DNA from 3 places in the Streptomyces sp. NPDC111520 genome. Region 3 is predicted to be linked to each of the others. Evidence: riboswitches for the same ligand, from Rfam matches in the RefSeq annotation. Region 3 holds a riboswitch; each other region holds the start of a gene.
What was found. A riboswitch is a leader RNA that binds a small molecule or an ion and turns the genes downstream of it on or off. The one in region 3 is predicted to bind thiamine pyrophosphate.

Region 1 (10,241 bases), on a different contig from region 3:
GTCCTCAGCCGCGCCCCCGGCCCTGGGCGGGCGTGCGCGAGGTGACGATGGGCTCCAGCAGCCGTCGCGGGGTGTTGATCACGCTGGAGACGGGATCGGCGTCCCGTCCTGACGGACGGTAGCCGGGTCCGGGTTCGGAGCGGATGTCCTGGACCGGGACGACCGCACCGCATTCCCGGCAGCGCCCGTCCTGATCGAGGTGTCCCCCGTCGAGGTCGTGGCTCAGGAGGCGCTTGACGCCGTTCGGGGAGTAGAAGGACTCCCCCCAGTTCATCAGGGAGTGCACGACCGGCCACAGGGCGATGCCCTTGTCCGTCAGCCGGTACTCGACGCCGCCCGCCGCGTCGTCCTCGCGCGAGAGCACGCCTTCCTGCACCAGCGCCTTGAGCCGGCTGGTCAACACGGCGCGCGGGATGCCGAGCTGGGTGGCGAAGTCCCCGAACCGCCGCACCCCGTAGAACGCGTCGCGGACGATCAGCAGCGTCCACCGTTCTCCGACGACCTCCAACGTGCGCGCAAGGGGGCAGTTCCCGTCGGCATAGGTGTTGGGGAGGGTCATGCCCTCGATCCTACCAGGGCGGTTCACTCACCGAACCGAGCGGTGCTACGGTGGGCGCAGGAGGCAGTTCGGTCACTGAACCACCCACTGGCCGACTGCCCGCATCGATCTTGGGAGCGTTTCCGCATGTACCAGTTCCTCGTCTCGTTCACCGTCCGACCCGAGCACCGCGACGACTTCGTACGGGCGGCAGGCAAGGCGGCACGGGACTCCCTCGCCAACGAACCCGGCTCCCACCGGTTCGAGGTCATCGCCGACGAGGAGGACCCGGACGTCTTCTACCTCAACGAGGTCTACGCGGACGTCGAAGCGTTCAACGTCCACGCCGGCGGACCGTACTTCGCGGAGTTCTTCGCCGCGGCCCGCGGTTTCGCCCAAGGCCCGACCTGGCTCATGAGGGGCAACCACGTCGGCGACACGGCATCCGCGTGACCCCGGGCGAGCGGGACATGACGGCGCCCGGCAGCGCGACATGAACGCGCCGGTACGTTCCCGCGGAGCGGCCCGCTCACCGGTCGGCCCGCTGCGGGAGGGCGTCCTGCGCTACGAGGAGGACGTACCCGTGCCGGGGCTCGGGGCCGACACCGGCAAGCTCCTCGTGCGCGTCGCCCGTTCCTGACCCGTGCCCGCCGTACACGGGCCGCCCGGTGGGGCCCGGCAGACATCACCACACGAAAGAGGAGTCGCAGCATGTCGTCCGTACTCATCACCGGAGCGTCCAAGGGCATCGGCCGGGCCGTCGCCGTGGAACTGGCGGCCCGCGGGCACCGCGTGATCGCCACCGCCCGACGCCCGGAAGCGCTGGCGGACCTCCCCGTCGACCGGCGCCTGCGCCTGGACGTCACCGATCAGGAGAGCGTCGACCGGGCCGTGCGCGACGCCGGAGACGTCGACGTACTCGTCAGCAACGCGGGGGAGACCGTGCGCGCGCCCCTGGAGAGCATCCCGCTCCCGGAGGTCGAGCGGCTCTTCCGGCTCAACACGGTGGGTGCGTTGCGGGTGGCGCAGGCCGTGCTGCCCGCGATGCGCGAGAGGGGCGCGGGCCGGCTCGTCTTCGTCTCCAGCATCCAGGGGCGTCTGGTGCTGCCGATGATCGGTGCCTACGGCGCGAGCAAGTGGGCGCTGGAGGCGCTGGCCGAGACCCTCGCCATCGAGGCGGGCCACTTCGGGGTCAAGGTGAGTGTCGTGCAGCCTGGCGCCGTCTCCACCGGTGGCGGCGCGCGGGCGAAGGTGTTCCTGAAGGAGGGCGACCCGTACACCCCGCTCTACGAGGCCCTGCCCGCCCTCCGGGGTGAGGTCATCACCCCCGAGGAGGTGGCCGCGGCGGTGGCCGACACGATCGAACGGCCCGCGCCCCCGCTGCGCGTGCCGGTCGGCGCCCCCGCCGAGGCAGTCCTGCGCGCCCGCAAGGACGCCCCGGAGGCCGAGCCCTTCCTCGCGGCGCGGATCGACTGGTGACCCGGCCCGTCCCCGGCCGTTGACCACCGGGGGCGAGGCCGGTCGCACGGCCGGCGCAACGCACCCCGGTCCACGGGCTCAGACGACCGACTCCGGCATGTCGTCCGAGGTGTTCAGGTTCAGCGCTTCACGCACCTTGATCGCCTGCTCGTGGCCGGGCCGGTGCAGGGCAGCCTCGTAGTGGTCGTAGAACGTTCCCACGTCCCCCGCGTCGGCGGCCTTCGCCCAGTGCGGCCGGGCGGCCTCGATCTCCCTCTGGAGGGCCGCGACGTGCCGCTCCGCAGCGGCGGGCCATTCGTGGCCGCGCAGGATGCGCGCCTGCTCGTCGAGGGCGAGTGCGACCTCGTGCGCCCAGGCCCGGTAGCCCGCGAAGTCGTCCTTGACGTACTCGGCATCCGGTTCGAGGCTGGATCTGACGTCGTTGATGACGTTGGCGGCCTTCAGGTAGGCCACCTGGTGCTCGTCGAGCACGGTCTCGTCCCTGCGGACCGATCCCTCGAGGGGACCTGCGGGGTCCCTGTAGAAGAGGCACGTCACCTGGCGGTCGCCGTCCGCCCAGGTGTCCCGGTCGGGCGTGTAGTAGGTCATCGAGAGCTCCGTCGGCAGCGCCCAGGAGTCCATGGCGTAGGCGTTGCCCAGGTCCCAGCACCGGCTGTCGGCCTGCTCGCCGATCGCGTCGTCGCCGGGGAAGGCGTAGCGGTCGTCGATCTCGAAGACCCCGTACACCTCGGCCGTGTGCTCGCCCGCACACGGCACGAAGGAGAACTCCAGGAACTCGTAGGCCAGCCGGTCGTCGGCGGTGTCGATGCAGTCGCCCTTGCGGAGGGAGAAGTAGTCGTCGTCGTAGTGCGCCGCCTCGGCGGCCTCCTCGCCCAGGCCCTCGGGGATCCGGTAGGTGCCCAGAGCCAGGGTGACGGCGATGACCAGCGTGCTCAGCGACGACAGCACCAGCCCCGTCGTGGCCATGCCCCTGCCGCGCTCCCCACGCTTCTCGATCCGGCTCAGCGCCAACGCACCCAGGGCGACGCCGAGCAGCGGTAGACCCAGCAGCAGCCCGGACACCAGCGCCGCAACGGCGAGCCGGTTCAGCGGCGGCCGCGCCAGCGCGGAGGGCGGGGCGGGGGACGGAGACGGCGGGATCGTCAAGTGCGGCGAGTCCACGGAACAGCGCTCCTCGCTGGAGGGTCGGGCGAAGGGTTGCGCGAATATATCCGGTTCCTTGATCGCGTCCCGCACCGATGTCCCGATGTGTCCGGCAGGCGGCAGTGAGGTGAATCAGTGCCCAACAGGCCCTGTCGGAGCGGGAGTCACCGTCACACGGACATGCCCGTGGCCGCGGGCACCACGTTCCTCCGGGTCCTTCCGGGCCCGGTGCGCTCATGCGGATGTGGACCGGCTCGGCGACACGCGTCCGCACATCGGGACGCTGCGGTGGCGCCCTCCTCGCGGTGGGCCCCCGGGATCGGGGCGCTGGCCGCGCGAGCGTGCGGTCGATACGGAGTCCGTCGTCGACGAGGTCGAACTCCTCTACCGCGTCAGCCGGGGACCGGCGGAGCGGGGGGTTCTCGAAGCCGAAGGTACGCGCGGTCCCGCGGCCATCGGCCGGCGCCTCGGCGTGATCGGGGCGCCCTGCCGCGCCGGCCGCTGCCACGCCCCTCGCGCCCGGCGGAGGCCGGACGCTGAGGGCTTCCCGACGGCGTGGAACGGCGCCCGGGCACCCGCGCTTCCGCCGGGTCGTCAGGCGGGGTCGGTCGCACGGCTCCGGGGCTGCGTGCGGTGCCACGCGGCGGCGTACTCACGGGCCGCGGCACCGGGGTCGTCGGCCGCGCAGATGCCGGACACGACGGCTGCCCCCGCCGCCCCGGCCTCGCGCAGGCGCGGCAGGTCGGCGGGCTCCACGCCGCCGATGGCCACGGCCGGCAGCGCGCTGAGCCGGGCGAGGCGGGCGAAGCCGTCGTGGCCGAGGGAGGGCGGCGCGTCCGCCTTGGTCCGGGTGGCGTGCAGCGCGCCGATGCCGACGTGGTGGACGCCCGCCGGGTCCCGCGCGGCGGCGAGCAGTTCGGCGGGGGTCGCGGCGCTCAGGCCCAGAACGGCGTCCGGGCCGATCAGTTCGCGTACGTCGGCCGGGGGCAGGTCCGACTGTCCCACGTGGACGCCCGTCACATGGACGCCCCGGGCGCGGGCGGCCAGGAACACGTCCACGCGGTCGTTGACGATCAGCGCCACGCGCCGCGGGAGGACCGCCGCCACCTCCATGACCGTGCGCAGGAAGTCACCGCCGTCGGCGTGCTTGTCGCGGATCTGCACCGCGGTGACGCCGCCCGCCACCGCCCGAGCGACGGTCTCGGCCACACCGCGGCCCCGGGCCCGGCACTGGGCCGCGTCCGTGACCAGGTAGACCGACAGGTCGACCGGTGTCACCGTCACGACACCGCCGCCCGCCCGGCGACGTCGGACTCCCGCAACGCGGCGAGCGCGTCCAGGAACTCCACGGCGAAACTGCCGGGCCCCGCGGCCTTATTCGCGGCGAGTTCCGCGGCGACCGTGTACGCGGCGACGGCCGCCACCGTCGAGGCGAACCGGTCGTCGTCCACCGCCGCGTAGGCGGCCATCACGGCACCCAGCGCGCAGCCCCCGCCCGTCACCCGGGTGAGCAGCGCGTCACCGTTGGCGACACGCGCCACCCGCGTCCCGTCGGTGACGAGGTCCACGGGTCCGGAGACGGCCACCACGCCGCCGGTCGCGCCGGCCAGGTCCCGTGCCGCTTCCCCGGCCGCCTCGACACCGTCGGAGGAGTCCACCCCGCGTCCGCCGCCGCCCGCTCCCGCCAGCGCGATGATCTCGGAGGCGTTGCCCCGTACGACCGCCGGCCGCAGTTCCAGGAGCTCGCGCGCCAGCGCGGTGCGCACCGGGAGCGCGCCGACCGCCACGGGGTCGAGCACCCAGGGAGTACCGGCCGCGGTGGCGGCCCGCGCGGCCTCGACCATGGCGGAGCGCTGCTCGGCGTGCGGGGTGCCGAGGTTGACCAGGACCCCCGAGGCGACCCCGGCGAACGGTCCGGCCTCCCCCGGGATGTCGACCATGGCCGGTGCCGCGCCCAGCGCCAGCAGGACGTTGGCGGTGAACCCCGTCACCACCGAGTTGGTCAGGCACTGCACCAGCGGGGAGTGGTCCCGCACGCGCGAGAGCGCCTGCGCGGCGAAGGCGGCGTGGTCGGCGGGGGTCGGGGACATGCGGGTTCGCTCCTCGGGTGACGGACGGTGTGTGCGGTCGCCCGCGGCCGGTGCCGTACGGCCGGGGCACGGACCGGGGCGCGGACGGACCGGGGCGCGGGCGCGGCGGCTCAGGGCCGCGGGCGATGGCGCAGACGCAGCGGGGTGTACACCGCGAGGGCCACGAGGAACGCCACGTAGTACGAGAGGTCGGCGCCGTGCAGGGCCTCCGCCACCGGGCCGACGTACAGGGTGGTGTCCATGAACGGAACGGCGGCGGCGAAGGCGGCCACGAAAGCGACCCCGGCGGGCCAGCCGGGCTGCGGCCGGCCGGTCTCGGCGGCGAGGTCGATCTCGGCGCCCCCGCGTGCCCGGGCCCGGGCGAACCAGTCGACGACGACGATGGCCACGAAGCCGGGGATCCAGTAGCCGACGAACAGCAGCACGTTCTGGAAGCGGGCGGTGGTGTCGGCGGCGTGCATCCACAGCACCAGGGGGAAGCCCAGCACGGCGGCGAAGGCGGCCGCCGCCGGGCGCGGCACGCGCACACCGACCGTCTGCAGGGCCAGGGATCCGCTGTAGTCGTTCATGGCGTTGCTGCACAGCGCGGCCAGGGCGACGGCGAGCAGTCCGAACGCCCCGAGCGGCCCGCCGCCCAGCAGCTCGGCCACGCCTGCGGCGGTCTGGTCGGTCAGGACGGACGCGCCCCACAGTCCGAGCGCCTGGACGGCCACGAAGGACACCACCAGGCCCGCCAGGGTGAACCAGAACATGCGCGAGCGGGAGGTGTTCCGCGGCAGGTAGCGGCTGAAGTCGCTGGCGTACGGGGCCCAGGACAGGGTCAGGCTCAACGCGATGGTGCTGGTCAGGACGAACGCGCCGCCCCGGTCGGCGCCGTGGGCCGAGCCGGTGGCGGCGGGGTCGACGCCGTCGAGCAGCTTCCAGGCGATCAGCGCGAAGGCCGCGGCGAGCACGAAGGTCATGACGATCTGCAGCCGGTGGATGGCCTCGTAGCCCAGGACCCCGAGGGCACCCTGCGCGACCATCATCACCAGGACCCCGACCCAGAAGGGCAGACCGCACAGCCGGGCCAGCGCGTCACCGCCGAAGAGCCCGATGAGCGCGTCCCAGGCGACCGACGACAGCCACTGCAGGACGCCGGGCACCGCGACGGCCCGGCCGAAGGCGAGCCGGGCCAGCGGGAGCTGCCCGGCGCCGGTCCGGCTCCCCCAGGTGCCCAGGTAGGCGGTGGGCACGGCGCCGATCACGGTGCCGAGCACCACGGCCGCGAGCGCGGTGGCGAAGTCCAGGCCCAGGGCGATGCCGATGGTGCCGGTGAACACGCCGGTCATGGTCAGGTTGGGGGCGAACCACACGGTGAACAGGCGCCCCGGCCCTCCGTAGCGGTTGCTCTCGGGAACCGGCTGTATGCCGTGTGCTTCGATCCGGAGATCGCCCGCGGCGGCCGGCATGCGGCCGTCGAAGACGGTGTGCCGGCCGTCTGCGGGCAGACCGCCGGGAACATGCGCCAATGGCATGGAGACATCCCTCCGCCAGTACGAACTGGTTCAGGTTCGACGGGTGTGATCTCAGCCCCGGTGGGGCACCCCGTGTCCGGTACGAGGGACAGGGTAACCCGACGGCGCCGGCCCGCGGGGACGACCCCCACCTCGGCCTTCACCGGTGCGTCGGGGGCCGACGGCGCCGTGGATCGGGGGGCGTGCGTGCGGGGGATGTCGTGGCGTGGCGGCCGGCACCGAGCGGGAACGACCACCCGGCGCGCCCCGCTCGGCCGGGCGGATCCTTTGACGGGACGTCAGCACCCGGCTCGGACGGGCCTGTTGCGGTCCGGTCCGCAGGTCAGATGCGGACGCCGAACTGGAACGGCATGTTGTTGATGGACTCGTACCGCACGAACGTGCCGGTGCGCGGCGCGTGCAGGACCATGCCGTTGCCCGCGTAGAGGCCGACGTGGTGCAGGTCGCCGTAGAAGAGCACGAGGTCGCCGGGCATCAGCTGGCTCATCGACAGCCGCGTACCGGCGTTGGCCTGCCCCTGGGAGGGCCGCGGTATGTAGGTTCCGGCCTGGGCGTAGGCCCAGGAGGTGAGACCGGAGCAGTCGAAGGAGCCCGGACCGGACGCGCCGAAGACGTACGGCGAGCCGATTTTGGTCTTCGCCGCGGCGAGGGCGGCGGCGGCCAGCGAGGAGGCGGGCGTGTCGTTGCCGAGGTCCACGCGCTCGTTGGAGCGGTCGGCGCGACCGTCGGCGGCGGCCAGGGAGGCACGCTGGGCGGCGGTCAGCGAGTTGAGGAGCTGCCGCGCCTCGGCCAGCTTCGCCTGGACTTCCTTCTTCTTCCTGCCCAGTTCGGTGCGGGTCTCGTCGAGCTCGTTGAGCTTGCTCGCGGCCTCCGCCTTCTGCTGGTCGAGGGTGCGCTTCTTCTCCGCGATCTGGCGGAGCGCCTCGGCCTGCTTGGTGCTCAGCTGGTCGAGGGCGGACGCCTTGTCGAGGTAGGTGTCCGGGTCGGAGGAGAGGAAGAGCTGGAGCGACGGGTCGATGCCGCCGCTGCGGTACTGGGCGCTGGCCAGGGTGCCCAGGTCGTCCCGGAGGTCGTTCAGCTCGGCCTGCCGGCGGGCCACCTCGTCCTGGACGTCCTCCACCTGCTTCTGGAGCCTCTCCTGCTTCTCCTTGGCGCCGTTGAACTTCTCGGTCGCCTGCTCGGCCTGGTCGTAGAGGCCGTCCACCTTGGCCTTGACGCTCTTGACGGACGGCTTGGCGGGAGCGGCCTGGGCCGCCTGCGCGGACAGGGCGACGGCTGCGGCGGCGGTCGCGGTGAGCACGGTGACACGTGTGCGGCCGGCCTGCTTCGGACGACGGTGGGACGCCACTGGCGCGAGCTCCTTCTTCCTCCAGCCGCCTGCCGCGCGCCGGGAACTGCGTTCCCGTCACCCGCACGGCATCTCGGATCGGCGGAACCCCCGCAGCCATCCGGAATGGATGATCGACCGGGCGGAGGTTCGGTGAATGACCTTAATCATCACCGTGCGCGTGAATCAAACCCCTGACGGGAAAAGGCAGTCCGCGCACCGTTTCTTTACCCGTCCCAGCACTTCCGCGCCGTGTGGCGCAGGTCACACCTCGATAAGTTGCCTCATATCCCGGCGGGTTTCAGCCGAATCCGCTTGGCGCCCGTGCCGCATATCCCGATACCCAGTGGCGAATTCCCCGTATTCGGCGCGGCATGAATTGGGGATGCCTTTCCCGGGCCGCCGCCGGGCCCGCGCACCCGGGCGGCGGGGCCGCCGCCCGGGTGCGGCCGGGTCAGGCGCGGGAGAAGAGCCCGATGCCTTCGGGGACCGGGCGCTCGGCGCCGCCGGTGGGGTGGTTCCGGACGACCGGCGCACCGGACACGGCGTCGCGGGTCACCAGGGTGGAGGAGCCGCCGCCGTCCAGGTTGACCCCGTCCTCGGCGCCCACGGCCTGGAAGACGCCCGCAAGTTCGGCGACCGTCAGGCCGGCGCCCGCCTCGGCGCTTCCGTCCAGCACGAGCAGGTGCAGCAGCCGGCCGCCGTCGCCGATCGCGGCCCCGGTCCTGGTCGCCACGGCCTTGGCGTCCAGGCCCGGCAGGGGCGCGCCGTCACGCAGGACGGGGTAGCCGCCGACGGCGAACTCCAGGCGCTTGCCGCTCGCGCTCCTCAACTTCTCCGAGACACGGACGCGTTCGCCCACCTGGAGCGTACGCAGCTCCGCGGCCCCGGCCTCACGGCCGACCAGGACCACCGTGCCGGGTTCGATGGCGCCGGCGCCGATGGTGTCGGAGCCCGAGACCACTCGGCCGTCCCGCACGGTCACCTCGTAGGCGTCCGTGGTGCACGCGCCCGCGCGCAGGGTGTCGGTGCCGCACACGGCGCGCTGCCGCGACACTTCGCCCCACCGGGAGTCGAAGGCCCCGATGCCACCCTCCGCGACGGCGTACTGGTTCAGCCCCTCGAGGTCGAACCGCTTGCCCTTGCGGGCCCGGACCGTGCCGTCGAGGGTGAGCTCGTCCAGCCGCGCCTTGTGGTCGTAGCCCACGCCGATGACGTCGCGGGTCGACGTGCCGGTCGGCAGACCGGGGCCGAAGCGCTGGCCGTTCGGCACGGCCGCCTTCAGGGCCACGCCGTCCGAGACCGCCGGCCCGACCGCGGAACCGGTCGCCTGGACGCCGGGGTGCTGCGTCTCGTCGATGTTGAAGAAGTCGGCGTTGACGCCGGCCACCGCGCCCTGTGCCGCGACGAGCTGCGAGAGCTTGGCGCGGGCCGCGACCTTCCCCGGTGAGAGCAGGCCCACCGAGACGTGCCGGTCGCGCAGGTCGGCGGTGACCACGTGGCCGGTGACCGTGCCGTGCGACGCGGTCACCGAGAAGGACTGGTAGGTGATGCCGGGCGCGACCGTCACGCCGTCCGCCACCCGCACCCGCCCGACGGCGTCGGCCTGGCCGGCCCCCGCGCCGAGCATCATCATCGTCGTCGTCATCACCGCCGCCGCGGACACGGCTGCCGCGCGGACCCGACCGATCTGTCTCGTCATCTGATGTCCTGTCGTCTTGCGTGCATGACGCACGAGTACTGGCCGCAGCCATCAGAAAGGGCCCGGGGGAAGGGCTGGTGGCAGTTTCCTGACAGGTCGACGAATCCTGGCGGACCGGGGGCGGTCGTCCCGCCCGGCAGGGGGACGCCGAACGGTTTTCGGGCACTTCGTTCTCCGCCTCGACCCCCACGAACCGCCGCGGGGAGGTCGGTTCAGGTCGTGTGCCGTTGAACTCGGGCCATAGGCCCGGAAAACAACGGCGCCACGGAGCAGCCCCACGCCCTGCGCCTGGATGGCAAGATCGACTTGTGGAACTGTCCGAGGGCCTGGCTGAATGGACCGATGGGGACGGTGCTGCCTTCGTGGTGGGCCGCTCGTTGGGGATCTTTGCGGAGTCTGTGACGTTCACGCAGGCCAAGTGGGTGTTCTGGACGGACAACCCGTT
Region 2 (10,241 bases), on a different contig from region 3:
AGGGCACCCCGACCAGCGCCTGGGCGAGCGGCACCAGGATCCACGAGGAGCGCAGGTCCAGCGGCGGTTCGTCGAGGGTGATGAGGAAGCCGAAGCCGACGGTCACCGCCGAGGTGCCGAGCGGCAGCATGAGCAGGGCGTCGAAGCCCCGTACGAGGCGCCCGGCCCGGCGGGTGAGGGCGGCCGCGGCGAGCCCGCCGACGACCAGGGCGATCGCGGTGGCGGCGGCCGCGTACTGGAGCGAGTTCCAGACCGCGGAGACCGGCGCGACCAGGAACGTCCCGCCGCTTCCGGCCACCGAACCCAGCGCGCGGTAGTAGCCGAGGCCGTAGCCGTCGGGTCCGTGCAGCGAACGCTCGGCGAGCACGCCCAGCGGCAGCAGGATCAGCAGCGCTGCCACCCCGAGCACGCCCGCCAGCAGCCCCCACTCGCCGGCGCCGCGCGGCCGCCGGGCGGTGCGGGCCGGGTCCACCAGGCGCAGCGCGCCCTCCCTGCGCCGTACCGTCCCTGCGTGCACGGCGAGGATCGCCGCGACGGCGGCGAACTGGACGACGGTCAGCACGGCGGCCGTCGGCAGGTCCAGCAACTGGGCGGTCTCGCGGTAGATCTCCACCTCCAGGGTGGAGAAGGTGGGGCCGCCGAGGATCTGGATGACGCCGAAGGAGGTGAAGGTGAAGAGGAAGACCATCAGCGCCGCCGCGGCGACGGCGGGGGCGAGCGCGGGCAGCGTCACCTTGCGCCAGGCCGTGAGGCGTCCCGCGCCGAGGACCCGCGCGGCCTCCTCCTGCCGGGGGTCGAGCTGAGCCCAGAGCCCGCCCACGGTCCGTACGACGACCGCGTAGTTGAAGAAGACGTGCGCGAGGAGGATCGCCCACACCGTGGTGTCCAGGCGCACCCCCCACAGTTCGTCGAGCAGCCCGCCGCGCCCGAGCAGCGCGAGGAAGGCCGAGCCGACGACCACCGTCGGCAGCACGAAGGGCACGGTCACCACCGCGCGCAGCAACTGCTTGCCGGGGAAGTCGAAGCGGGCGAAGACGTAGGCGCCGGGCAGCGCGATCGCCAGGGTGAGCGCGGTGGAGGCGGCCGCCTGCCAGCAGGTGAACCACAGCACGTGCAGGACGTCGGGCTCGCCCAGGACGTCCGCGAACCGGCCGAACCGCCACCGTCCGTCCTCGCGGAGCCCGCGGGCGACGATGGCCGCGACCGGGTAGCCGAAGAACAGCCCGAAGAACGCGACCGGCACGGCCATCAGGCCGACCCGTACGGCGAGCGGCCGCAGGGCCACCGTCCCCGCGCGCCGCCGCCCGGCGTCCTTCGTTACTTCAGCACGAGCGAGGACCACGACTTGACCCACTGCTCACGGTTCTCGGCGATCTTCTCCGGGGCGACGGTGGCCGGGTCGGCGACGACCGGCGCGTACTTGGTGAAGACCTCGGGCAGCTTCGCGTCGTCCCGCACGGGGTTGACGAACATGCTGAGCGGCATGTCCTCCTGGAAGGCGCGGCTCAGCAGGAAGTCGACGAGCGCCTTGCCGCCCTCGGGGTTCCCGGCGCCCTTGAGCAGGCCGGCGAACTCCACCTGCCGGAAGCAGGTACCGGTCGCGACACCGGTCGGCCCCTCCGCCGGCTGCGTCTTCAGCGCGAGCACCTCGGCGGGCGGGCTGGAGGCGTACGAGACGACCAGCGGCCGGTCGCCCTTGCCGCCGCCGGCGCCGGAGAAGGTGTCGTAGTAGGCCTGCTCCCAGCCGTCGACGACCTGCACGCCGTTCGCCTTGAGCTTCTTCCAGTACGCCTCCCAGCCCCCGTCCCCGTACTCGGCGGTGGTGGCGAGGAGGAAGGCGAGCCCCGGGGAGGAGGTGGCGGCGTTCTCGGTGACCAGCAGGTCCTTGTACGCGGGCTTGACGAGGTCGTCGAGGCTCTCCGGCACGGGGAGCTTGTGCTCGGTGAAGTACTTCCGGTCGTAGTTGACGCAGACGTCGCCGAAGTCGATCGGGGTGACGCGGTGCTTCGCGGCGTCCGGCTGGAGCGCGGCGGGCACCTTGTCGAGGTCCTTGGCCTCGTACGGCTCGAACAGGTCGTTGTCCAGGGCCCGGGACAGCAGGGTGTTGTCGACGCCGAAGAAGACGTCGCCCTGCGGGTTGCCCTTGGACAGCACGGCCTGGTTGAGCGCGGCGCCGGCGTCGCCGCCGCGCAGCACCTTGACGGTGTAGCCGGTCTGCGCCGTGAACGCCTTCAGCACCTCCTTCGACGCGGCGAAGGAGTCGTGACTGACCAGGGTGACGGTCTTGGAGGCGGCGGCGCCCTTGTCCTTGGCGGTGTCGCCGTCGCCGCCGCAGGCGGCGAGCGCGCTCGCGCCGAGCGCGACGGCCAGTGCGGTGCCGGCCACACGCCGACGGGTGGTGCTCATGTGGTGACTCCCTACGCCGGTATGACCCGGATCAGGTCCGAGGGTCTGCGGCCGTGCCGCACTCTCAGCGCTCTCCGCGCTCCCCTGTCGGATGTTCTTTTGTGTGATCTGCGTGACGTCGCGGCAAACGGCCGCAAACGACCGTCACCATAGCAAGCGCAGGTCAGCGCTCGGAAGCCGCCAGCTGACCGCAGGCGCCGTCGATCTCCTGCCCCCGGGTGTCCCGGACGGTGACCGGCACGCCGTGCGCCTCCAGGGCCGCCACGAAGGCCCGCTCGTCCTCGGGACGGGAGGCCGTCCACTTCGAGCCGGGGGTCGGGTTGAGCGGGATCAGGTTGACGTGGACGCGGCGACCCTTGAGCAGCCGGCCCAGCAGGTCCGCCCGCCACGCCTGGTCGTTGATGTCCCTGATCAGCGCGTACTCGATGGAGATCCGGCGCCCGGACACGTCCGCGTAGTGCCACGCGGCGTCCAGCACCTCGCGCACCTTCCAGCGGGTGTTCACCGGCACCAGGGTGTCGCGCAGCTCGTCGTCGGGCGCGTGCAGCGACACCGCGAGCCGGCACTTGAAGCCCTCGTCGGCGAAGCGCAGCATGGCCGGGACCAGGCCCACCGTCGACACGGTGATGCCCCGCTGGGACAGCCCCAGCCCGTCCGGCTCCGGATCGGTCAGCCGGCGGATGGCGCCGACGACGCGCTTGTAGTTCGCGAGCGGCTCGCCCATGCCCATGAAGACGATGTTCGACAGCCGCGCGGGGCCGCCCGGGATCTCCCCGTCGCGCAGCGAGCGCATGCCCGCCACGATCTGGTGCACGATCTCCCCGGTCGACAGGTTCCGGTCCAGGCCGGCCTGGCCGGTGGCGCAGAACGGGCAGTTCATGCCGCAGCCGGCCTGCGAGCTGATGCACATGGTCACCCGGTCCGGGTAGCGCATCAGGACCGACTCGACCAGCGTCCCGTCGAACAGCCGCCACAGCGTCTTGCGCGTGGTGTCGTTGTCGGTGCTGCTGTGCCGCACCACGGACATCAGCTCCGGCAGGAGCCCCTCCGCCAGCTTCCCCCGCGCCCCCGCCGGGATGTCCGTCCAGGCGGCGGGGTCATCGGCGTACCGCGCGAAGTAGTGCTGCGACAGCTGCTTGGCGCGGAACGGCTTCTCCCCCAGCTCCGCGACCGCCTCCCGGCGCTCCTCGGGCGAGAGGTCGGCAAGGTGCCGCGGCGGCTTCTTGGCTCCGCGCGGCGCGACGAATGTGAGTTCTCCGGGTGCAGGCATGGTTCAACCAGTGTCGCAGATCGTTCGGGGCCGCCCAGGTCAGATGGGTGAGGCTCCCGTCACCCTCGGGCGTCCCCTGCCGACGTCGGGGGTGTGGCCCGGCCGGCACGGCGGAAATCGCGTCGCACTCCTCACCCCGGCGCAGAACAATTCCCACCATGGGGACGGACATACACGGGTTCATAGAGTGCCGCTGGGATCGCTGGCTGGACGAGGACGACCGCAGCTGGCACGGGGCCGTCGACCTCGCGCATCTCTACAACGGGCGCTGCTACGCCGCCTTCGGGTCCCTGTTCGGCGTCCGCGACACCACCTCCTTCCGCCCACTCGCCGATCATCGCGGCCTGCCTCGCGACGTGTCGCGCGAGGCTCTCGCCGACTTCGAGTCCTGGGGCTCGGGCGCGTCCGGTGCGTCCTGGATCACCTGGGCGGAGCTCGCGGCGGCGGATTGGGAGGAGGTCGCCGACAAGGTCGACGACTGCGTTCACGAGTACCGCCGGAGCCCCGAGGGGTCCTGGGAGCTGCACGGCCGGAACTCCGGCCTCACCCGGTTCGCCGAGCTCGCCGGCCTCACCGACCCCCACGCTCTGTACCGCGCGGGCAGCACCTTCGCCGAGGGCACCGAGTGGCCGGACGGCGACCGCCTCTTCCGCATCGGACGCCTCCGCCGCAAGGATGCCGTACCGGACAGCGACTGGGCCGCCGTCTGGTCGGTGATGCGCACACTGGCGACCCTGCACGGCGACGAGGGCGTCCGTCTGGTCGTCTGGTTCGACGGCTGACGCCGGCAGCGGCAGGGCGGAGGACTCATGACCCGCTGACTGTCTCCGGGGCGCCGCGAACGGGATGAGGTCGCGAACTATCGCAGGGGAACCGGCTGAGGCGGGGCCGCGAGCCAGGTGGTCAGCAAGTCGTTGACCTCCTGGGGACGTTCCTGCTGGAGCCAGTGGCCGCAGCCGTCCAGGAGGTGGGAGCCCACCAGTCCGGGCAGGGTCGTCGGGTGGGCGGCGATCGCGTCGGACATCCAGGTGGTGGTGGCGTCCAGGCTGCCGCCGACGAACAGGGACGGCTGGGTCAGAGGGGAGCCGTTGAACTCGGCGAGGTCCTCCCAGTCGCGGTCCATGTTCCGGTAGCGGTTGAGCGCTCCCGTCAGGCCCGTGCGCTCGAACTCCCCGGCGTAGTGGTCGAGATCGGCCTCAGTGAGCCAGGAGGGGAGCCCACCGGCGGGGAAGCGCTCGCGCAGTGTCCCGCCGCGGGTGACGAAGTACGGAGTGGGCTGCCCCTGGGCCGGCATGGTGTCGGCGGACAGGGCGGCGTAGAACCCCGCGAGCCAGCCCCGGACGTCCGGCTCGATCTCGGCCTCGGCGCGGCCCGGCTGTTGGAAGTAGGAGACGTAGAACTCCTCGTCCCCGCCCATCCGCGCGAAGATCTCGCTGGGGCGCGGGCCGCCGGGCGGGGTGTAGGGGACGCTGAGCAGCCCCACCGCACGGAAGACCTCGGGGTGCAGGAGGGCGGAGGCGGCGGCGATGTTCGAGCCCCAGTCGTGCCCGACGACCACCGCCGTCTCCTCGCCCAGGGCGTGTACCAGGCGGACGTTGTCCTCCACCAGGGCACGCATGCGGTACTCGCCGGTCTCCGAGGGCTTGGAGGAACGGCCGTAGCCGCGCACGTCCGGTGCCACCGCCCGGTATCCCGCCGCCGCCAGTGCCGGGAGCTGGTGACGCCAGGAGTACCAGGACTCGGGGAAGCCGTGGACGAGCAGGACCAGCGGTCCGCTGCCCTGCTCAACCAGGTGCAGCCGTCCGGCGGGCGCGTCGATGGTGCGGTGGGACAGGTCGCCGGACGGTGTGGGCTGGTGCATGGCTTCTCCTCGGATTTCCCGGTGGCCGCGGTACCCGTCGATCATGCGATGTCGGCGGACGGGGATGCGAGAAACGTTGACAGAATGGCAAAATGGCAGGCCGGAGAGGTGAGCGAAAGAGAGGCGGAGGGGAATGCCGGACGAGGTCGCCGCGGCCCTGGCCGCGATGGGGCCGCGCCTGCGGAGCGAGCGCGAGAAGCGCGGGGAAACGCTCACCCAGGTCAGCCGGGCGACCGGCATCGCCGCGAGCACGCTGTCACGCGTCGAGAACGGCCTTCGCAAACCCAATCTGGAACTGCTGCTGCGCCTGGCGAAGGCGTACGACGTCTCCCTGGACGCGCTGGCCGGCACCGCCCCCGCGTCGACGCGGAAGCCGTCCGGCACGGCACACCGGCGTGCGGCCGACGACAAGGCCGTCCTGCCGCTGACCCACTACGTCGGAGGGCTGCACGCGCACAAGCACGTCCTGCCGGCCGTCGACGAGCGGCCCCCGCGGCCGCGCCAGGCGTCGCACGAAGGCTTCGAATGGCTGTGCGTGCTGTCCGGACGGCTGTGGCTGGCACTCGGCGACAACGACCTCGTCCTGACCGCCGGAGACGTCGCCGAGTTCGACACCCGCACGCCCCATGCCGTCGTCAACGCCGACCTCGGCAGACCGGTCGAATATCTGATCATGTACGGCCCCCAGGGCGAACGTCTGCACACCCGCGTCCAGTTCACCCCCAAGTGAGACGCAGGGAACGGCGAACGGCCGGGGCCCGCCGCGTCAGCTGACGCCGCGGGTACGGCCGGGCTTCACCAGTCGCGCTTCGATGAGCCCGGTCCCGCCCTCGTCGGCGGCGCGAGTCGTGCCGTCGCACCCGAAGCCGGCCCGTTCGTAGAACCGCAGCGCCGAAGCGTTCGGAACGTACGCGTACACGCACAGCGGGCCGTGGCCGCGCCGCTCAAGGTCGGTCACCGCGTGGCCGAAGAGCCGGTGGCCCAGGCCGGTGCCGATGCGAGCGGGTTCGAGGTACAGGCCGTAGACCTCGGCGGCGCGGGGGCCGAGGTCCGGTTCCTGGGACCGATCGGCCGGGCCGGTCCGGCAGAAGCCGGTCACGCTGCCGCCCTCCTGCACGACCCACAGCCGGTGCTCGGCGGGGAGTTCGGCAAGGTACTCGGCCCAGTCCGCTGCGTCGCTCACCGGGTCGAGCCCGTCGAGGTATTCCTTGCTCATGAACCCGGCGTACGCCGCGCGCCACGCACGGACCTTCAGGGCGCCGATGGCCGGTGCGTCCTCGGGGACTGCGGTGCGGATCACAGGCCGAGTCTAGGAGCGCCTCGGCGACCCGCGCCCGGCGTTTTGCGTGGGTGACGGCACCGGCTGCGAGCTGACCAGTCGTTCCCACGCCCGTGCCGTGACCGGCGGACGCGTTCGCGGCGGCTCAGTGCTTGAAGACGTCCACCCCGCCGGGCTCCGCCTCCAAGGACCGGCGGTCGAAGATCAGCATGCCGAGGAAGAACAGCCCGCCCACGACGAGCAGCCCCACCACGATCACCAGGGGGACCAGCGCCTCCTCCGGTGTCACCAGGGCGATGAGCGCGACGACCGTCCACACCAGGGCGGCGAGGGAGACGGGCAGTTCGAGGCGTCCGAGGTCGAAGGCGCCCTTGCGGCGGCCCAGGCGCTTGCGGACCGCGAGGTAGAGGACGATCGTCGCGCCGTAGATGAGGGCCGGGAGGATCGTCGACGCCGTGATGAGCTCCAGCAGCGCGGCGCCCGGGAGCGCCACCATCAGGACGACGCCCATGGCGAAGATCAGCACGGTGGCCGGGATCGGGGTCCGCGTGTGCGGGTTGACCCGGCGCATCAGCCGGTGCGCGGGGAAGCGCCCGTCGCGCGACATGGCGAAGATGATCCGCGAGCACGCGACCATCACCACCATCCCCGCCCCGAAGAAGGCGAAGGTGATCGCGACCAGCAGGGTCCGTTCCATGACCGGACCGAGCTGGTCCCGCATGATCGTGGCGACCGGGGAGCCGTCGCGGCTGATCCGGGGAACGTCCTCGATGGCGACGGTGAGCGTGATCAGGAAGAGCATGCCCAGCAGTCCCGCGGCCACGACCGAGCCGACGATCGCCCGGGGGACGCTGCGGTAGGGGTCCTTGGCCTCCTCCGCGAGGTTCGCGGCGGAGTCGAAGCCGACGAGCGTGGCCAGACCCATGATCATCGCGATCATGAGCCCGCCGCCGACGGCGAAGTAGTGCGGGGCGTCCTCGGTGACGCCGCGTGAGGTGAGGTTGCCGACGGCGCCGTTCCCGGTGACCGCCGCCGCGATGACGAGCGCGACCGCCATCACCACGACGAGCGCGAGTTCCAGGCCGACGGCCGCGGTGTTGATCAGGCTGACGAGGCGGGTCGATGCCACGGCGAGCACGGCCTGGACGAGCAGCACCACGAGCGTGATGACGCGCGCCGTGTCCTCGTCCGGCCTCATACCGGCGAGCGGCATGAAGGCCTGGCTCGCGAGGGCGTTGTCGATCGCGACCACGGCGATCGCGAGGTAGCAGAACGTCAGCCAGCCGAACCCCCAGCCCACCTTCGGGTCGGCCAGCCGCGAGGCCCACTGGTACGAGGAGCCGCTGAGGGCGATGCGCCCCGCGAGCTGCGCGACCACGAGGGCCACCAGGGACTGCCCGACCGCGACGAGGATCCAGAGCCAGATGCCCACGGGGCCCGCGTTCTGCAGCACGTCGTCGTAGGTCGAGAAGATGCCGACGGCCACGGAGATGAACGCGAACGAGATCGCGAAGACCTGGAAGGAGCCGAGCGTCCGTTTCAGCTCCTGCTGGTATCCCCCCTCCTCGACGGACCTCTCGCCGGCCGCCTCGCCCGCCGGGGCTTCCGCCACGTCGGTCACCTCGTCCCCGCTCAGGACCCGCTCCGGGCCTCATCCGTTTTCCACATGTATGTCATGAATGTTGTCCGGCCTGCATTTTGAGGCCCCCTCGGCTGCCGGCACTCCGCGAACGTTGGCCAGCGCTGCACGGCTCACGGAGGGTCAGGGTCTGTCGAGGCACGGGGCGTCGATCGGGTGAGCGCGGCCCGGTGGGAGGGAACGGGCTGCGCCACTGGGATGACCTTGGCGCCGGACGCCGGTGGGCGCGGGTACGGATCCCGCCGACAGGGGCCCGAGCCGTGCCGGAAGGCCCTCCGGTTCGGTGCCGGCCAGAGATCGACGAGGAGTGTCTCCATGCGTCCTGCAGACAGGACCCCGCCGCCCTGCGGGCGGTCCCTTCGACGGTTCGGACGGCTCGCCGGCGCGGTGGTGCCGGCGGCCCTGATCGCCACCGTGATATCCGCGGCCTCCCTGACGACGGCTCAGGCCGCCGACTCGGACGGCGCCCCCGCGCCCGCGGCATCGGCGTCCGGCCTCCCCTGGCCCGACCCGTACAACGACCCGTACGACGACCCGTACTACCCGTACCCCGGCGACGGCGTCGATTCCGATCCCGGACTCGGGCTCGGCCCCGGGCTGGGCCTCGGGCCCCTCCTCGGCTCCGGTCCGCTCCTCGGTTCCGGCCCTCTCCTCGACCCCGGTCGCGGGCCCCTTCTCGGTCCCGGAACCAGCCCCATCGTCGACAGCGGTGCCGGTCCCGTCATCGACCCCGCCGCCCCGCTCCTCGGCCCCGGCCGCGGGCCCTTCGTGGCCCCCTTCCCCGGCCCCGGCAGGCTCTCGGGATGCGACATCGACTCGGCCGGCGTGGCCAACGCGACCACCCGCGACTTCTCCGTCGCCGTCGTCCGCGGCCGTACGTTCGTCGGGCAGCGCGACACCGTCCCGGTGGGCGGCACCTACACCTGGCAGGATCTCAGCGGACTCCCCGGATACCCCGTCACCGGCGTGTGCGGCGCGAGCGTGAGCACCACCTCGACCGCGGAACTGTCGGTCAAGGTCGTCACCTTCCGCGGCGACGTGGCGGAGAACCGCTGCACCACCACCGGTGCCCTCCCGGTCTGCGGTGCGTGGAACCCGCTGCAGGGGCCCCTGCAGCCGCCGCCCCCGATCTCCTTCCCCTGACCGGCCCGCGTCGACGGCCCGTCGCAGTGGGCGCCCGCCGGACGGTGGGCACCGCGGTGGCCGGTCGTACGAGGGGCGGTCGTCCTCCAGTGGGTCCCGCCGGTGAGGCGGAGGGCGGGAACCGGTCGCGCACCTGAGGAACCGGGCGGACATCCCGCCCGGCCATGGGTAGGAACGACGTCGATGTGGCCCGAACCGGGCGGGGATCCCCTCCGGTCCGGCTCGGGCCCGGCGTCGACGAGGAGTCTCTCCATGAGTCCTGCAGACAGGGCCGCCCCCTCCTCCGGGCGGCCCGCACAGTGGTACCGGTGGCTCACCCGCGTGATCGTTCCCGTGGCCCTCGCCGCCACCGCCGTATCGGCCGCCGCCTTCGTCCCTGCGCAGGCCGCGGGCAAGGAACGGCGGCCCGCGGCGGATCCGGCCGCCGTCCGTGAGTGGAACGCCATCGCCACGGACGTCATCGGCACCAACCTCGGCGCGACCCGGCCCTCCGGGCAGGCGGTCGTCTGGCACGGGTTCGTCTCGGTCGCCGTCTACAACGCGGTGGTCGGCATCGAGGGACGCTACGCGCCCTACAAATGGCACGCGCGCGGCCCCGCGGGCGCATCACCGGAGGCGGCGGCCGTCACCGCCGCGCACCACG
Region 3 (10,241 bases):
AACCCCGTGAAGGCCAGCAGCCGCCACCTCAGCCGCGCCTTGTACTGCAGGAGTACTTCACCGAGCAGCCACAGCGCGACCACCCCGAAGGCGATGTAGAGCACTGTGTAGGCCATGAGCGCACTTCCTCACCGTTCACCGTCGTCGGCCCACAGGGGCGGCTGGTCCGCCCTCACGACCTCTGGTGCAGTCCCAGATTCTCGTAGATTTCCAACGACGCCGTGGAGTGATTAAGGGTAATGAAGTGCAGCCCCGGGATGTCCTCGGCCATCAGCCGCCGGCACATCTCCGTCGCGTACTCGACCCCGATCGCCCGCACCGCGGCCGGATCGTCCTTGACCGCGAGGATACGGTCCGCGAGCTCCTGCGGGAAAGGCGCGTTGCCGAGCTGGGCGAAGCGCTCGATCTGCCGCACGTTCGTGACCGGCATGATCTCGGGGATGATCGGGGTCTCGCAGCCCGCCTTCCCGACCCGGTCACGCAGGCGCAGGTAGTCCTCGGCGTTGAAGAACATCTGGGTGATGGCGTAGTCGGCGCCCGCCCGGCACTTCTCGACGAAGTGACGCGTATCACTTTCCCAGTCGGTCGAGCGCGGGTGCATCTCCGTGAAGGCGGCGACACCCACGCAGAAGTCGCCCGACTCCTTGATGAGCCGCACCAGTTCGTAGGCGTGGTCGACGCCCTCCGGGTGCCGGAGCCACTCCCCCATGGGGTCGCCGGGCGGGTCGCCGCGCAGCGCGAGCATGTTGCGGATGCCCGCGTCCGCGTACTGGCCGATGACGTTGCGCAGCTCGGCGATGGAGTGGTTGACCGCGGTCAGGTGGGCCACCGGCGTCAGCGTGGTGTCGGACGCGATGCGCTCGGTCGCCCGGACCGTGCCCTCGCGGGACTGACCGCCCGCCCCGTAGGTGACGGAGACGAACGTCGGCCCCACCGCCTCGATGCGGCGGATGGCGTTCCACAGGGTCCGCTCGCCCTTCTCGGTCCTCGGCGCCATGAACTCGAAGGAGTACGAGCGCTCGCCGGAGGCCAGCAGCTCACGAATGGTGACCGCGTGATCGGTCCTGGTGGAGGCGGTTCCGAGGGCCATGCGCCTCAGGCTAACGGCGCGGGCAGGACCGTCCCAACAGGCGACGCCCAAATGTTCACCCCTTGGACATCGGGCGCTCGGGGCACGAGACGGCCCCGTGGCCCCCGGTCCCGGCCGAACGGCCTGAGCCGCAGGTCAGTCCTGGTACGAGCGCACCCGCTTGGCCAGCTCGGCCGCCGCGGCGCCCGGGTCGGCCGCCTCGGTCACGGCCCGTACGACCACGATCCGGCGGGCCCCGGCGTCGAGCACCTGCTCCACGTTGGACAGGTCGATCCCGCCGATCGCGAACCACGGCCGGTCCGTGCCCAGGCCCGCCGCGTAGCGGACCAGGCCGAGGCCGGGGGCGGGCCGGCCGGGCTTGGTCGGGGTGGGCCACACCGGCCCGGTGCAGAAGTAGTCCGCACCGGGCTCCACGGCGGCCGCGGCCGCCTCGGCCTCGGAGTGGCAGGACCGCCCCACGACCACGTCGTCGCCGAGGATCGCGCGGGCGGCCGGCACGGGCAGGTCGCCCTGGCCCAGGTGCAGGACGTCCGCCCCGGCGGCGTGCGCCACGTCGGCCCGGTCGTTCACCGCGAGCAGCCTGCCGTGCCGTCCGCACTCCTCCGAGAGGACCGCGAGGTACTCCAGCTCCTCGCGGGCCTCCAGGCCCTTGTCGCGCAGCTGGATGACGTCCACGCCGGAGGCCAGCACGGCGTCCGCGAACTCCGCGAACTCCGCCAGGCCTCCGTGGCGCTTGCGCGCGTCGGTGCAGAGGTAGACCCGGGCGTCGGCGAGCTGCGCCCTGGCGCCGGCGCCCGTGCTGGTGCTCGTGCTCCTGCTCGTACGCGTGCTCATGCGGACGGGTCCCCCTCGGATGGCTGCGGCAGTGGCTGTGGGTGTGGCGGTGGCGGTGGCGGGTCGTGCGGTCAGACGGCGAGCGCCTGGGCGCGGCGCTTCACTTCGGTGCCGCGGTTCTCGCGCAGCGCCTGGACGGGAGTGCCGGGCAGGCTATCGTCCGGGGTGAACAGCCACTCCAGGGCCTCCGCGTCGCTGAACCCGTCGTCCTTGAGGACGGTGAGGGTGCCTGCGAGGCCCTTGACGATCTTCTCGTCGCCGATGAAGTCGGCGGGGATCATCAGCACCCGGTTGTCCCCGCGGCGCACGGCGATGAGCTGGCCTTCCTTGATGAACTGGCGGACCCGGGTCACCTCGACGCCGAGGCGTTCGGCGACGTCGGGGACGTACAGCCAGGAGGGGACGAGGGAGTCAATCTTTGCGTCGATCTCGGTCACAGGACAAGCGTGCCATCCCGGACCGACACCATGGAACCGCTCACGCCACTCGTTGCTCCGTCCTGACGGGTCCGCTACGCCCCGCCGACGCCGTCGGCCGCAGCCGGCGGCCCCCCGGGGTCAGACCACCGCGGCCCGGAGCTGGACCGCCGGGTCGGCCGCCAGGGCCTCGTCGAGGTGCGCGCCGCGGGCGATGAGCTTGCGGGCCTGCGCCAGGTCGCGGGGCCGCCCGACGGCGAACAGCGCGACCAGCTGTCCCTCGCGCAGCCACAGCACCGACCAGGCGGGGCCGTCCGGGTCGCCGCGCAGCAGTACGGGGTCGGAGTCGACGTGGTGCCCGGCGTACTGCACGAAGCGCCCGAACTGCTCCGACCAGAAATAGGGGACGGGGTCGTACGGCTCGTCACCGCCCAGGATGTTCGCGGCGGCCGTGCGGGGCCCCTGCACCGCGTTGTCCCAGTGGTGGATCAGCAGCCGCTCCCCGTACCGCGCCGACGGGAAGGAGGCGCAGTCACCGACGGCGTACACGTCCGGCACCGAGGTGCGCAGCCGGTCGTCGGCGAGGACCGAGCGGTCCGGCCCCAGGTCGACGCCGGAGCCGGCCAGCCAGCCGGTCGCGGGCCGGGCGCCGATCCCGACGACGACGGCCTCGGCGGCGAGCACGCTGCCGTCGGCGAGCCGTACGCTTCCGGGCTCGACGGCCGAGACGACCGCGCCGGTGCGCAGCTCGACGCCCTCCTCCGCGTACCAGCCGCGCATCCGCTCGGCGATGTCGGCGGGCAGCACCCCGGCGAGCGGCCGGTCGGCGGCCTCGACGACGGTCACCTCGCACCCGGCGTGGCGTGCGGCGGTGGCGAACTCGGCGCCGATCCAGCCCGCACCGACCACCACGACCCGGTGCCGGTTCTCCAGCACCGGGCGCAGCGCAGTGGCGTCGTCCAGGGTGCGCAGCATGTACACGCCCGGCGTGCCCTCGCTGCCGGGGAGCATGACGGGCTCGGCGCCGCTGGCGAGGACGAGCTTGTCGTACGCGACCGGGCCCGCGTCGGTGAGGACCTGCCGCTCGTCGGGACGCAGGCCGCTCGCGTGCCGCCCGAGCAGCAGTTCGACGCCGATGCCGGCGAAGTCGACGTCCAGGGCCGGGCCCTCCTCGGCGCCGAAGAGCACGCCCTTGGACAGCGGCGGCCGGTCGTAGGGGGCGTGCGGCTCCGCGCCGATCAGCGTGATGGTCCCGCCCCACCCCTGTTCGCGCAGGGACACGGCGGTCTGCACTCCGGCCATCCCGGCCCCGACGACGACGGCGCGCTGCTCGCTGCTGCTGGTCACGCGATCACCGTAACGCCGCGAGGGCGCCGCCCGCCGGTACCGGCGCCCTACTCGCCGCCGACGGCGCGTACTAAGGTGGGCCGGGAGAACTCGCGGGAGCCCGGCGCACCGGGCTGAGAGGGCGGCTGGAGCGGCCGCCGACCGTAAGAACCTGATCCGGGTCATGCCGGCGAAGGGAGGAGCGGGACATCATGCACCGTCATGACGTCGTCGTGGTCGGCGGCGGGATCATCGGACTGGTCACCGCGTGGCGGGCCCGTCAGCGCGGCCTGCGCACGGCGGTCGCGGACCCCGAACCGGGCGGCGGGGCCGCCCAGGTGGCCGCGGGGATGCTGGCCCCGGTCACCGAGGTGCAGTACGGGGAGCAGACGCTGCTGGAGCTCAACCTCGCCGCGGCGCGCCGCTATCCGTCCTTCGTGGCCGAGCTGGAGGAGACCACGGGGCTCGACCTCGGGTACCGCACGTGCGGCACCCTCGCCGTCGCCCTCGACGCCGACGACCGCGCGCAGCTGCGCGAACTCCACGCCTTCCAGCAGTCCTTGGGCCTCACCTCGGAGTGGCTGGGCGGTCGTGAGTGCCGCCGCCTGGAGCCCATGCTCGCCCCCGCCGTGCACGGCGGGCTGCGGGTCGACGGCGACCACCAGGTCGACCCGCGGCGGCTGGCCGCGGCGCTGGTGCGCGCCTGCGAGCTGTCCGGGGTGGAGTTCCACCGGTCGCGGGTGGCGCGGGTGGAGGTCACCGGCGACCGTGCGCACGGGGTCGTCCTGGAGGACGGCACACGGGTCGCCGCGGGGCAGGTGGTGCTGGCCGCCGGGAGCCTCAGCGGCCGCGTCGAGGGGCTGCCCGCGCGGGTGCTGCCGCCCGTACGGCCGGTGAAGGGGCAGGTCCTGCGGCTGCGCGTACCGCCGGCGTACGCGCCGTTCCTGTCGCGGACGGTACGGGCCGTGGTGCGCGGCGGCCACGTCTACCTGGTGCCGCGCGAGAACGGCGAGCTGGTCGTCGGCGCCACCAGCGAGGAGATGGGCTGGGACACCACGGTCACCGCCGGCGGGGTGTACGAACTGCTCCGCGACGCGCACGAGTTGCTGCCCGGCATCACCGAACTCCCGCTGACCGGGACGCAGGCGGGGCTGCGCCCCGGCACGCCCGACAACGCCCCGCTGCTCGGCCGCGGCGCGCTGGACGGGCTGGTGCTCGCCACCGGCCACCACCGCAACGGCGTGCTGCTGACCCCGCTGACCGGCGACGTGATGGCCGAGGTCCTCACCGGCTCGGAGGTCCCCGCGCAGGCCCGGCCCTTCTCCCCCGACCGTTTCGCCCTCCAGGAGCAGCACGCATGACCGCGCCCGTCCTTCTGTCCGTCTCCGTCAACGGCGAGGCGCGCGAGGTCGCCGAGGGCGTCACCCTCGGCGGCCTCGTCGCGACCCTGACCGCGGCCCCGTCCGGGGTGGCGGCCGCGCTCAACGAGACCGTCGTCCCCCGCGCGCAGTGGCCGGCGACCCCGCTCCGCGACGGTGACCGCGTCGAGGTCCTCACCGCAGTCCAGGGAGGCTGAACCCATGGCCGACGACCCGCTGACCATCGGCGGCACCACCTTCGACTCCCGGCTGATCATGGGCACGGGCGGTGCGCCCAGCCTGGAGGTCATGGAGCAGGCGCTGCTCGCCTCCGGCACCGAGCTGACCACCGTCGCCATGCGGCGGCTCGACCCCACGGTCAAGGGCTCCGTGCTGTCCGTGCTCGCCCGGCACGGCATCCGCGTGCTGCCGAACACCGCCGGGTGCTACACGGCGGGCGAGGCGGTGCTCACCGCCCGCCTGGCACGGGAGGCACTGGGCACGGACTGGGTGAAGCTGGAGGTGATCGCCGACGAGCGCACCCTGCTGCCGGACCCGGTGGAGCTGCTGGACGCGGCGGAGACCCTCGTGGACGACGGCTTCACCGTGCTGCCCTACACCAACGACGACCCGGTGCTCGCCCGGAGGCTGGAGGACGTGGGCTGCGCGGCGATCATGCCGCTGGGCTCGCCCATCGGGTCGGGTCTCGGCATCCGCAACCCGCACAACTTCGAGTTGATCGTCGAGCGGGCGACCGTGCCGGTCGTCCTGGACGCGGGGGCCGGGACGGCCTCGGACGCGGCCCTGGCGATGGAGCTCGGGTGCGCGGCCGTCATGCTGGCCTCCGCCGTCACCCGGGCGAGGGAACCGGTGCTCATGGCGGAGGCCATGCGGCACGCCGTCGAGGCGGGACGGCTGGCGTACCGGGCGGGGCGCATCCCCCGCCGTCACCACGCGACCGCGTCCTCCCCGGGTGTGGGACTCGCCACGTTCGACCCGGAACGTCCCGCCTTCGGCGCCTCCTGACCGGCGGCCCCGCACACGGCCGCGACCTGCGCGGAACCCGCGCCGGGCCCCGCGGAAGGGGCGCCGCGGCCGGCTTCGGCCCCGGCGCCGACCCGGGTCACGGGGCGGTTGCGGTACCGCACGGGTGGGGTACAACCTGGGCGCGTTAGCCCAGAAGGGTCATGTCGGCACCGTAAACTCCACCTTCGTGGACAGGACGCTTCATGACCCGCTGATCGGGCAGACGCTCGACGGCCGCTACCGGGTGGAGTCCCGGATCGCGGTCGGCGGCATGGCGACGGTGTACCGGGCGCTGGACACGCGCCTGGACCGGCTGCTGGCCCTGAAGGTCATGCACCCCGCCCTCTCCGCCGAGCCCGGCTTCGTGGAGCGCTTCATCCGCGAGGCCAAGACCGTCGCCCGCCTCGACCACCCCAACGTGGTGCAGGTCTACGACCAGGGTGCCGACGGCACCTACGTCTACCTGGCGATGGAGTACATCGCCGGCTGCACCCTGCGCGACGTGCTGCGCGACCGCGGCGCGCTGCCGCCGCGGGCCGCCCTCGACATCCTGGAGCCCGTACTGGCCGCGCTCGGCGCTGCGCACCGGGCGGGGCTGGTGCACCGCGACATGAAGCCGGAGAACGTCCTCATCGGGGACGACGGACGCGTCAAGGTGGCGGACTTCGGCCTGGTCAGGATCGCGGGCACGCACACCAACACCTCCACCAGCGGTGTCCTGGGCACGGTCTCCTACATGGCGCCGGAGCAGGTCGAGAGCTTCACGACCGACGAGCGCACCGATGTGTACGCCTGCGGGGTGCTGCTCTACGAGATGCTCACCGGCGGCAAGCCGCACCGCGGCGAGACACCGGTGCAGGTGATCTACCAGCTCGTCAACGAGGACGTGCCCGCCCCGTCGGCCCTCTCCCCGGGGCTGCCCCCGCAGCTGGACGCGCTGGTGGCCGAGGCGACCGCGCGCGTCGCCGCCCGCCGCCCGGCCGACGCCGCGGAGCTGCTGCGGCGGCTGCACGCGGTACGCCAGGCCATGACGCCCGAGCAACTGGACCTGGTGCCGCCCGCCGCACGCACCCCCGCGCCGGTGCCCGGCGCCGTGCCCGCAGGTTCCGAGGAGCCGACGGCGATGGTGCACCGCACCGCGCGCCTGGAGCTGTCCCCCGAGCCGACCCGGCGGCAGCCCCGGGCGGCCGTACGGTCCCGTAGGCGTCCCGGGGTGATCGCGGTCGTGGCGACCCTGCTGCTGATCCTGGGGGTCGGGGCGGGCGTCTGGTACATCAACGACGGCCAGTTCACCAGGACCCCGGCCGTCCTCGGGCTGCCGCAGGCGCAGGCGGAGCGCCAGTTGCGCGACGCCGGGCTGCGGGTCGAGGTCGTCGAGGCGTTCGACCCGACGATGACCAAGGGCAAGGTGGCGGCCACCGACCCGGGCACCGGCGAGCGCATCCGTGACAACGGCACGGTGACGATCACCGTGTCCAAGGGTCCGGAGCGGGTGAAGGTGCCCGGCGTCGTCGGCGAGGAACTGGCCGAGGCCAAGCGGCGGCTGAAGGCGGCGGGCCTGAGCCCGGGGACCGTGTCCCGGGAGTTCAGCGACGAGGTGCCGCAGGGCCGGGTGATCTCGACCGACCCCGGCTCGGGCGCCAGCCGGCGGCCGGACTCGGCCGTGTCGCTGGTGGTGAGCAAGGGTGCGCCGGTCGACGCCCCCGACCTGGTCGGACAGCCGCTGGAGGACGCCCGCCGGCAGCTGGAGGACGCCGGGCTGCGGGTGAAGGTGGACCCCCGGCAGGTCTTCTCCGACCAGGCGGACGAGGGCGCGGTCGCCGGGCAGTCGCCCGGCGCGAACACCCGCCTGGCGGCCGGGGACACGGTCACCCTCACGGTCTCCAAGGGCCAGGAGATGGTCGAGGTGCCGGACGTGGAAGGCTTGGCCGTCGACGAGGCGAAGGAGAAACTGGAGGCCGCGGGCTTCGACGTCCGCGTGATCCAGTTCTTCTTCACCGGTCAGGTCAACAACCAGTCGCCGGCCGGCGGCACCGACGCTCCGAAGGGCAGCACGATCACACTGTGGGTGCGATAGCCACGTCCGAGGGCGCCGCCGCGCGCCGCAACCCCGTCGGCGGTCATGTGGCGGTGGCCGGCGGCCTGGCCCGCACCGGGCTGGCGGAGGCCGCACGGATGGGCGCCGAGACCGTGCAGGTCTTCGTCGCCAACCCCCGTGGGTGGGCGACCCCGCCCGGCAGTCCGCGGCAGGACGAGGAGTTCCGCGAGCGCTGCGCGGCGCAGGGCGTCCCCGCCTACGTCCACGCGCCGTACCTGATCAACTTCGGCTCCCACACCGGGGCGACGGTCGACCACTCGGTCGACTCCCTGCGCCACTCGCTGCGCCGCGGGCGGGAGATCGGCGCGCTGGGCACGGTCGTCCACACCGGGTCGGCGACCGGTGGACGCTCCCGCGCCGTGGCGCTGGCGCAGGTACGGGAACGGATGCTGCCCCTGCTGGAGGAGCTGACGCACGAGGACGACCCGTGGCTGCTGCTGGAGCCGACCGCGGGGCAGGGCTCCTCGCTCTGCTCGCTGGTGGAGGACCTCGGTCCGTACTTCGACGCGCTGGACCGCCACCCGCGGCTGGGCGTCTGCCTGGACACCTGCCACGTGTTCGCGGCCGGGCACGACCTCGCGGCCGCCGGCGGGGTCAAGGCCACGCTGGACGAACTCGTGGCGACGGTCGGCGAGGGGCGGCTGCGGCTGATCCACGCCAACGACTCCAAGGACGTCACCGGCGCCCACAAGGACCGCCACGAGAACATCGGCGCGGGTCACATCGGCGCGGCGGCCTTCGGGGAGCTGTTCCGGCACCCCGCCACGGAGGGCGTGCCGCTGATCGTGGAGACGCCGAACGGCGGCCCCGGGGGCACCGGGATGGCCACGGACGTGGCCGTCCTGAAGTCACTGCGCCCGGCCTGAGCGCACGCCCGGGAATACCCCGGGGGGGTATAGCGTTGGAAGGCGACGCACCGCACGACGACACCGCACTCACCCCTGGGGGACGCAGGATGCAGCACGTCGAGCACTCGCACCACGAACACCATGAACACCACGAACAAACCGGCGCCGCCCACCCCACCGGCGCCCACCCCACCGGCGCCCACCCCACCGGCCCGGCCTCCTGGGGCACCGCCGTCCAGGCCACACTGCACTGCCTCACCGGCTGTGCGATCGGCGAGGTCCTCGGCATGGCGATCGGCACGGCCCTCGGCTGGCACAACGTCCCGACGATGGTCCTGGCGATCGTGCTGGCCTTCGTCTTCGGCTACGCGCTCACCATGCGCGGCGTGCTGCGCGCCGGCCTGGACCTGCGCGGCGCGGTACGGGTGGCGCTCGCCGCCGACACCGTCTCGATCGTCTTCATGGAGATCGCGGACAACGGCACGATCCTTCTGTTCCCGGGCGCCATGGACGCCACGCTGTCGGACGCGCTGTTCTGGCTCAGCCTCGCGCCGGCCTTCGTGGTCGCCTTCCTGGTGACCACGCCCGTCAACAAGTGGATGATCGGCCGCGGCAAGGGCCACGCGGTCGTCCACGGGTACCACTGATCCGGCGGCGGGGGCCCGGCGGCTACAACTCCGGCCCGTCGCCGGGCTCCTCCTGGTACGAGTAGCGCTGCTCGCTCCAGGGGTCGCCGAGATTGTGGTAGCCGCGCTCCTCCCAGAACCCGCGGCGGTCCGACGTCATGTACTCCACGCCGCGGACCCACTTGGGTCCCTTCCAGGCGTAGAGGTGGGGCACGACCAGCCGGACCGGGAAGCCGTGCTCCGCGGTCAGCGGCTCACCGCCGCGGTGGGTCGCGAACATCGTCTTGGGGTCGGCGAAGTCCGCCAGCCGCAGGTTGGAGCTGAAGCCGTACTCGGCCCACACCATGACGTGTGTGACGTCCGGTGCGGGCGGCGCGAGCCGCAGGATCTCGGCGGCGGAGACGCCGCCCCACTCGACCCCGAGCATGCTGAACTTGGTCACGCAGTGAAAGTCGCCGACGACCGTCGAGTACGGCAGCGCGGCGAACTCCTCGTGGCCCCAGGCGCGCTTGCCGCCGTCCGCGGTGGCGCCGAAGACCTGGAACTCCCACCGGTCGGGCTTGAACCTGGGCACCGGACCGTAGTGGGTGACCGGCCAGCCCCGCTGGAGCCGCTGCCC

Region 1: it holds a riboswitch for thiamine pyrophosphate, as region 3 does, so the genes downstream of both, ACZ7MY_RS32150 (purine-cytosine permease family protein) here and thiO (glycine oxidase ThiO) in region 3, are expected to answer to the same signal.
Region 2: it holds a riboswitch for thiamine pyrophosphate, as region 3 does, so the genes downstream of both, ACZ7MY_RS15410 (thiamine ABC transporter substrate-binding protein) here and thiO (glycine oxidase ThiO) in region 3, are expected to answer to the same signal.

What each region holds. Positions count from the first base shown of each region.
Region 1 is NZ_JBVKBW010000016.1:170,269-180,509, reverse strand. It holds gene ACZ7MY_RS32185 (winged helix-turn-helix transcriptional regulator) at 5-559, opposite strand; gene ACZ7MY_RS32180 (putative quinol monooxygenase) at 686-991, shown strand; gene ACZ7MY_RS32175 (hypothetical protein) at 1,032-1,178, shown strand; gene ACZ7MY_RS32170 (SDR family oxidoreductase) at 1,250-2,017, shown strand; gene ACZ7MY_RS32165 (DUF4190 domain-containing protein) at 2,096-3,178, opposite strand; gene thiE (thiamine phosphate synthase) at 3,755-4,444, opposite strand; gene thiM (hydroxyethylthiazole kinase) at 4,441-5,250, opposite strand; gene ACZ7MY_RS32150 (purine-cytosine permease family protein) at 5,361-6,767, opposite strand; TPP riboswitch at 6,758-6,850, opposite strand; gene ACZ7MY_RS32145 (C40 family peptidase) at 7,090-8,115, opposite strand; gene ACZ7MY_RS32140 (phosphodiester glycosidase family protein) at 8,549-9,796, opposite strand; gene ACZ7MY_RS32135 (hypothetical protein) at 10,105-10,241, shown strand, end outside.
Region 2 is NZ_JBVKBW010000006.1:102,581-112,821, forward strand. It holds gene ACZ7MY_RS15405 (ABC transporter permease) at 1-1,249, opposite strand, end outside; gene ACZ7MY_RS15410 (thiamine ABC transporter substrate-binding protein) at 1,318-2,406, opposite strand; TPP riboswitch at 2,398-2,502, opposite strand; gene rlmN (dual-specificity RNA methyltransferase RlmN) at 2,570-3,676, opposite strand; gene ACZ7MY_RS15420 (hypothetical protein) at 3,835-4,458, shown strand; gene ACZ7MY_RS15425 (alpha/beta fold hydrolase) at 4,536-5,537, opposite strand; gene ACZ7MY_RS15430 (helix-turn-helix domain-containing protein) at 5,671-6,267, shown strand; gene ACZ7MY_RS15435 (GNAT family N-acetyltransferase) at 6,304-6,837, opposite strand; gene ACZ7MY_RS15440 (APC family permease) at 6,962-8,428, opposite strand; gene ACZ7MY_RS15445 (hypothetical protein) at 8,771-9,598, shown strand; gene ACZ7MY_RS15450 (vanadium-dependent haloperoxidase) at 9,851-10,241, shown strand, end outside.
Region 3 is NZ_JBVKBW010000019.1:30,173-40,413, reverse strand. It holds gene ACZ7MY_RS34120 (hypothetical protein) at 1-116, opposite strand, end outside; gene metF (methylenetetrahydrofolate reductase [NAD(P)H]) at 173-1,090, opposite strand; gene thiE (thiamine phosphate synthase) at 1,226-1,924, opposite strand; gene ACZ7MY_RS34105 (Rv2175c family DNA-binding protein) at 1,996-2,361, opposite strand; gene ACZ7MY_RS34100 (NAD(P)/FAD-dependent oxidoreductase) at 2,482-3,642, opposite strand; TPP riboswitch at 3,770-3,883, shown strand; gene thiO (glycine oxidase ThiO) at 3,879-5,027, shown strand; gene thiS (sulfur carrier protein ThiS) at 5,024-5,242, shown strand; gene ACZ7MY_RS34085 (thiazole synthase) at 5,247-6,050, shown strand; gene pknB (Stk1 family PASTA domain-containing Ser/Thr kinase) at 6,238-8,127, shown strand; gene ACZ7MY_RS34075 (deoxyribonuclease IV) at 8,115-9,014, shown strand; gene ACZ7MY_RS34070 (DUF4396 domain-containing protein) at 9,104-9,643, shown strand; gene ACZ7MY_RS34065 (sulfite oxidase-like oxidoreductase) at 9,666-10,241, opposite strand, start outside.